2 regions of the Sulfuritortus calidifontis genome follow, and region 2 is predicted to be linked to the other one. Evidence: predicted binding sites of a transcription regulator. Region 2 holds the regulator's gene; the other holds the start of a gene.
The links. Region 2 encodes FliA, which starts transcription of late flagellar genes. Its sites were predicted from a motif close to CTAAAGTTNNCNNAAANNNTGCCGATANNA; they were not measured.
Positions count from the first base shown of each region.

Region 1 (3,403 bases), 980 kb from region 2:
CAGGGGGTGGTGGCCCAGGTCGATCCGGTGCGGCTGGCCAGCCATCTGGACGACGTGCTGGAGGCGTTGACCGAGCCGGCCCTGCTGCTGGTGCTCGACGGCGTCACCGATCCCCACAACCTGGGTGCCTGCCTGCGCTCGGCCGATGCCTTCGGCGCCCACGCCGTGCTGGCGCCCAAGGACCGCGCCGCCGGCCTCAACGCCACGGCGGTCAAGGCGGCGAGCGGGGCGGCCGAGAGCGTGCCCTACATCACCGTGACCAACCTGGCTCGTACCCTGCGTGAGCTGAAAGCGCGGGATATCCTGGTGGTCGGCGCCGATGCCGAAGGCGCGGCGACCATGAACGAGGTCGATTTCAAGGGCGCTGTGGCCCTGGTGCTGGGGGCGGAGGGCGAGGGCCTGCGCCGGCTCACCCGAGAGAACTGCGATGTCCTGGCCCGCATCCCCATGTTCGGCCAGGTCGAAAGCCTCAACGTCTCGGTCTCGGCCGGCGTCTGTCTGTACGAGGCGCGACGCCAGAGGACCTGATGACCATGGATACGCGCGAGGCCTGGTCCCTGATCAACGGCGCCGAGCTGCTGCACGGCCGGACCGAGATCGAGCTGACCCTCGATCGCCTGGCCGGCCAGATCACCGCTGCCCTGGCCGACGAGTGCCCGCTGGTGCTGTGCATCATGGGCGGCGGCGTGGTTTTCGCCGGCGAACTGCTGCCGCGCCTGGGTTTTCCCCTGGAATTCGACTACCTGCATGCCACCCGCTATCGCGGCGGCCTGTGCGGCGGTGAGATCGAATGGGCGGTGCTGCCGCGCACCCCGGTCGCCGGTCGGGTTGTGCTGGTGCTGGATGACATCCTGGACGAGGGCCATACCCTGGCCGCGACCAAGGCCAAGCTCCTGGAAATGGGCGCGGCGCGGGTCGAGATCGCCGTCCTGACCGAAAAGCTGCTGGATCACGACAAGCCGGTGGCGCCGGACTATGTCGGCCTGCGCCTGCCCAATCGTTTTGTCTTTGGCATGGGCATGGACGTCCACGGCATGTGGCGCAACCTGCCCGCGATCTACGCCATGAAGGAGAAGGACTAATGCTCGCAATCATCGGTGGCACCGGCCTGACCAAGCTGTCGGGCATGAATATCACCCACCGCCAGGTCATTCGCACGCCTTATGGCGAGCCCTCGGGTGCGCTGACCTTCGGCGACCTTGACGGCCACAAGGTGATCTTCCTCGCCCGTCACGGCTATGGCCACACCATCCCGCCCCATCTGGTGAATTACCGGGCCAACCTCTGGGCCCTGCATTGCCAGGGGGTCACCCATGTCGCCTCGGTGGCGACGGTGGGCGGTATCCACCCCGATCTGCGCCCTGGCCGGCTGGTGGTGCCGGACCAGATCATTGACTACACCCACGGCCGGGAGACCACCTTCTCGGTGCCGGGCGAGCAGCCGGTCACCCATATCGACTTCACCTGGCCCTATTGCCCGGACATGCGCGCGCGCTGCATTTCCGTTCTCAAGCGATTGAACGAGGACTTCATCGACGGCGGTACCTATGCCGCGGTACAGGGCCCGCGTCTGGAGACCAAGGCCGAGATCGATCGCCTGGAGCGCGACGGCGCCCACATGGTCGGCATGACCGGCATGCCCGAGGCCGCCCTGGCCCGAGAGATCGGCCTTTGCTATGCCGCCATCGGGGTGTCCGCCAACTGGGCGGCCGGCCGCGGCGACAGCGCCGGCGGCATCTCGCCCGAGACGATCGAGGCCAACTTGGCGGCCGTCATGGGCCGGGTGCGCAACGTGCTCAAGGGCTTGGCCTGTATGAGCTACGGCGAGACCGTGCCGCCGGTACCGGACGGGGTTTGTTCCGTTTAATAACTATTTGTTTATAAAGATAAAATATTTTCTGCGCCTGGTCTAAAGTTTTCCTGGGCGGCTCCGATAAATGAGCTGACGGCGTCTCTTCCGGTATTGGGAGGGGTGCTGTTTCAGTCCTTTTATCCCATAGGGGAAGAATCCCCTGATCCACCTTAGAAAAGGAGCTTGTCATGGGCGTAGGTGATATTTCTCTGACCGCTGCAATGCGGTCTAACCTCGCAAGTCTGCAACAAACCTCAACCTTTATGGCGCGTACCCAGGAGCGTCTGTCGACCTTCAAGAAGGTGAACAGCGCTCTGGACAACCCGGGCAGCTACTTTACTGCCCGGGCCAACAATCAGCGTGCTGATCTGTTGAACGGCTTGAAGGACAACATCGGTCAGGCCATTCAGACCATCAAGTCGGCGGACAACACTGTGAAGGGTATCACTACCCTGATCGAAAACCTTCGGGCCCAGATCAACAGTGCCCGGACGGCGCGTACCCAGACCGGCTCCGCCGCATTGATGCGCGGTGTCGCTTCCGGTATGGCTCAGCTGTACAAGCAGATCGACAACCTGCGTCGTGATGCTGGCTACAACGGTGTCTCCCTGCTGTCCAGCGGCGTGGCGATGAAGATCAACTTCAACGAAAATGCCACCACCAGCCTGAAGTTCTCTGGCTTTGCCGGTACTCTGAGCGGCCTGGGCCTCATCACCAGCGGCGCCTCCATGGGCACTGGCAACCAGGTTGTCAGTGGTGCAACTGCCGGTGAGATCGCCACTGCGCTTTACACCGAGTTCAAGGTTGGCTATGTGGACGTCGACGGTACGACCAAGACTGCCACGATCAACTTCAGCTCTGCCACCTTCACCGGTACTGCGGGCGATACCCGCCTGGAGCGTCTGGAGAGTTCGCTGAACCTGGCTTTGAGCCGGCTGCAGAAGGAATCGTCTACGCTGGCCGCCAACCTGAGCATCTTGACCGCCCGTGAGACCTTCATCACGGATACGGTCAATACTCTGGTCGAGGGTGCCAACAAGCTGACTGCGGCTGATACCAACGAGGAAGGCGCGAACATGCTGCTCTTGCAGACCCGCCAGTCTCTGGGTGTCACCTCCTTGAGCTTGGCCTCTCAGTCGGCGCAGTCGATTCTGAGGTTGTTCTAAACAACGCATAGGTAGTTTGATGCGTGACGGGTGAAATCCAGCAATGGGTTTCACCCGGTTTTGCCTAGGAGTAGGCCATGGCTAACTCCCAAGTGAATGCCCTAGATAGCAGTTACACCTCTTATATCAGTTCGGCGCCTGCCGGGCAGTCCAACTCGCCGCGCCAGGGGCATGTTGTGCCAGAAGCGGCCAACGGGTCGCAGCCTGTCGGCTCCAGCCAGGTAAACATCAGCCAGGAGGCGCGTGATCGTCTGCAGGGCGAGGCATCCGCCCGCGATGTGAAGACCGCGATCGGCCAGCGCCTGAGCCAGATGAAAGAGGCCCTGACCGAGATCGTGAAGCAATATCCGCCCTATTCGGTCGAAGACCGTCGCCGTGTGGCGTA
Region 1 is NZ_AP018721.1:994,128-997,530, forward strand. Features, by position in the region: gene rlmB (23S rRNA (guanosine(2251)-2'-O)-methyltransferase RlmB) at 1-528, shown strand, start outside; gene EL388_RS05250 (hypoxanthine-guanine phosphoribosyltransferase) at 534-1,082, shown strand; gene EL388_RS05255 (S-methyl-5'-thioinosine phosphorylase) at 1,082-1,867, shown strand; gene EL388_RS05260 (flagellin) at 2,041-3,018, shown strand; gene EL388_RS05265 (hypothetical protein) at 3,096-3,403, shown strand, end outside.
Region 1: the regulator FliA is predicted to act here: its motif matches at 1,910-1,939, upstream of EL388_RS05260 (flagellin).

Region 2 (3,403 bases):
CCCAGGACCAGCTGCGCATCTACGGCCGCATCCTCGGCACCCCGGTCTATGCCGTGCGCGACGCCAGGGAGCTGGACCTCACCCTGAACGACCTGGCCGGCAAGAAGCTGGTGCTGATCGACACCGTCGGCATGGGCCAGCGCGACAAGCGGGTGGCCGAGCAGATCGATTTCCTCTCCGGCCAGGGGCGTCGCGTGCGGCGCCTCCTGCTCTTGAGCGCGCCGGCCCAGGGCATGACCCTGGAAGAGGTGGTGCGCGCCTACAGCGGCGAGGGCCTGGAAGGGGTGATCCTGACCAAGATCGACGAGGCCCTGACCTACGGGCCGGTGCTCGACGTGGTGCTGCGCCATCAACTGCTGGTGCATTACGTCACCAACGGCCAGCGGGTGCCGGAAGACCTGCACCTGGCCAATCTGCTCTATCTGGTCGACCGCGCCTTCAAGCTGCAGCAGGCCGATTCGCCCTTCACCGTCGATGAATCCGACATCCCGGTGCTGGTCGCCGCCGAACGCGCGGTCTCGACCATCGACCCCAACAACCAAGCCCAGGGGGCGCTAGGTGCCGTCAGCTGAGACGCTAGACCAGGCGACCGGCCTGCGCCGCCTGCTCGGCCGCCAGGCGCCGTTCCATGCCTGCGCCGTGTTCGGCCCCGACCCCGCCCTGCAGGCCATGGCGCTGGCCAGCCTGGCCTATGCCCTGGCTCGGCGCGGCGAATCGGTGGTGGTGCTGGACGAGGCGGAATCACCGCACAACGTGGCCACCCAGTACGGCCTGGCCCCGCGCCACCGCCTGGCCGATGTCCTGCGCGGCCGTACGGCGCTGGACAAGGCCGTGGTCGAGGCGCCGGGCGATGTCCGCCTGATCCTGACCGGTCCGCTCGCCGCCGAATTCAGCCAGATGTCGGATGCGGCCTGGGATCGCCGGCTGGACAGCCTGATCGAGATCATCGGCAACCACGGCTGGCTGCTGGTCAACACCCGGCCCGGCGCGGCGGCCTCGCCCCTGGCGGCGGCCTGCAGCGACCGCCTGCTGGTGCTGCCGGACCGCAAGTCGGTGCTGACCGAAGCCTATGCCCTGCTCAAGGCCGCGCATCAGGACCGGCCCGACGGCCGCTGGCGGGTGCTGGTGATGAACCGCCAGGGTCCGGGCGAGAGCGATGCCCTGTTCGCCAACCTCAGTGGCACCGCCCAGCGCTTTCTCGGCATGCGCCTGGAGTGGTTCGGCTCGGTGCCCCAAGATGAAAAGCTGGCCCAGTCGGTGCGCCTGATGCGGCCCCTGCTCGAGGTGGCGCCGGAGTGCCCGGGCTCGCTGGCGTTCAAGGCCTTGGCCGAGACGGCCGGCAGCTGGGGCGATGTCGATGGCATGGATGCCCAGGCCTTCTGGCAACGGGCCTACTTGTTGGGACGGGTCGCCGGTGAGGCGGCCGCAATGGGTTTGCACGATGCCAGGCTCGACAGGCAGTACGGATAAGGACGCGCTGGTCCGTCAGTACGCGCCGCTGGTCAAACGCATTGCCTATCACCTGATGGCGCGGCTGCCGGCCTCGGTCGAGGTCGACGACCTGATCCAGGCCGGCCTGATCGGCCTGCTCAACGCGGTCGACCGCTACGACGACAGCCAGGGCGCCAACTTCGAGACCTATGCCAGCCAGCGCATCCGCGGCGCCATGCTGGACGAGCTGCGCGAGGCCGACTGGGTCTCCCGCGGGGTGCGCAAGAGCGCGCGCCAGATCGAGGTCGCCATCCATGCGTTGCAGCAGCGTCTCGGTCGGCAACCGACCGAGCAGGAAATCGCCGACGAACTGCAGCTCGACATCAAAACCTATTATGATCTCCTCAACGACGCCCGCGGCGCCCAGCTGGTCTACTACGAGGACCTGCACGAGCTCGAGAGCGAGGAGTTCTTCGGCCGCTTCGCCGACGAGGGGGCGCTCGCGCCGTTCGACCTGCTGGCCGGCGAGCGTTTCCGCCTGGCCTTGGTCGAGGCGATCGGGGTGCTGCCGGAACGGGAGAAGCTGTTGATGGCGATGTATTACGACCAGGAGCTGAACTTCAAGGAAATCGGCGCGGTGATGGGCGTATCCGAATCCCGGGTCTGCCAGTTGCACACCCAGGCCGTATCACGTCTGCGCAGTTGCCTGAAGGACTGGGCCCAGTCATCGGAGTGATGTGACATGGATTTGATTAGCGTACTCGGTCTGTCGATCGGCCTGATCGCCATCCTCGGCGGCCAGGCTCTGGAAGGCGGCCATGTCGGTTCGCTGCTGCAGCTCACGGCCTTCCTCATCGTGATCGGTGGTACCTTGGGCGCGGTCATGCTGCAAAGCACCATGCGGGTCTTCCTCGAAGGGGTCGGCATGCTGAAGTGGGTGTTCGTGCCGCCCAAGCACGCGCCGGAGGCGGTGCTGCAGATGCTGCTGCAATGGAGCCAGACCGCCCGCCGCGGCGGCCTGCTGGCCCTGGAGCCTTTCATCGACGAACAGCAGGAGCTGTTCTACCGGCGCGGCCTGCAGATGCTGGTCGACGGTGCCGAGCCCGATGTGCTGCGCGATACCCTGGAGCTGGAGCTCTCCGCCTTCGAGCACCACCATCAGGAAGCGGCCAAGACATGGATGGCCGCCGGCGGTTATGCCCCGACCATCGGCATCCTCGGTGCGGTGATGGGCCTGATCCACGTGATGGAAAACCTGTCCGACCCGTCCAAGCTGGGCTCGGGCATCGCCGTCGCCTTCGTCGCCACCATCTACGGCGTCGGCGGCGCCAACCTGATCTTCATCCCCATCGCCAACAAGCTCAAGCACCACGTTAGCAGGAAGGTCGCCGAGCGCGAGCTGTTCATCGAAGGCCTGATCTGTATCGCGAATGGTGAGAATCCCCGCATCATCGAAGCGAAGATGCAGGGGTATCTGGTGTAACCATGTGCGGCATGTTGAGCCAAAGTATTGCGGGGTTTCCGGCGTAGGTTCTTGTACCCTTAAGGGTGAACTTGCCGCAGGCAAGTTAAGCGCGCAGCGCGGCCGAAGCCAAAACCCGCGACTCACTGCCGCCGTAAGCTTCCAGAAGGAAGATTGAAATGGCCAGAAAAAAACCGCACGAAGAACACGAGAACCACGAACGCTGGCTGGTCTCTTACGCCGACTTCATCACCCTGCTGTTCGCCTTCTTCGTGGTGATGTATGCCATCTCCTCGCTGAACGAAGGCAAGTATCGGGTGATGGCCGATTCCATCGTCAAGGCCTTCCGCGAGCAGGAGCAGACCGACCAGATGATCCGCATGGGCTCGAAGTATCCCCAGCTGCTGCCGGGCAAGGGCCAGCCGATCGGCGAGGGCCTGCCCAAGCGGGCCACAGAAGACCCGAAGAAGGCCGCCGAGCGGGAGCGGATGAAGCAGATCGCCACCAATG
Region 2 is NZ_AP018721.1:1,977,798-1,981,200, reverse strand. Features, by position in the region: gene flhF (flagellar biosynthesis GTPase FlhF) at 1-572, shown strand, start outside; gene EL388_RS10120 (MinD/ParA family ATP-binding protein) at 559-1,470, shown strand; gene EL388_RS10115 (RNA polymerase sigma factor FliA) at 1,442-2,167, shown strand; gene EL388_RS10110 (flagellar motor protein) at 2,174-2,914, shown strand; gene motD (flagellar motor protein MotD) at 3,073-3,403, shown strand, end outside.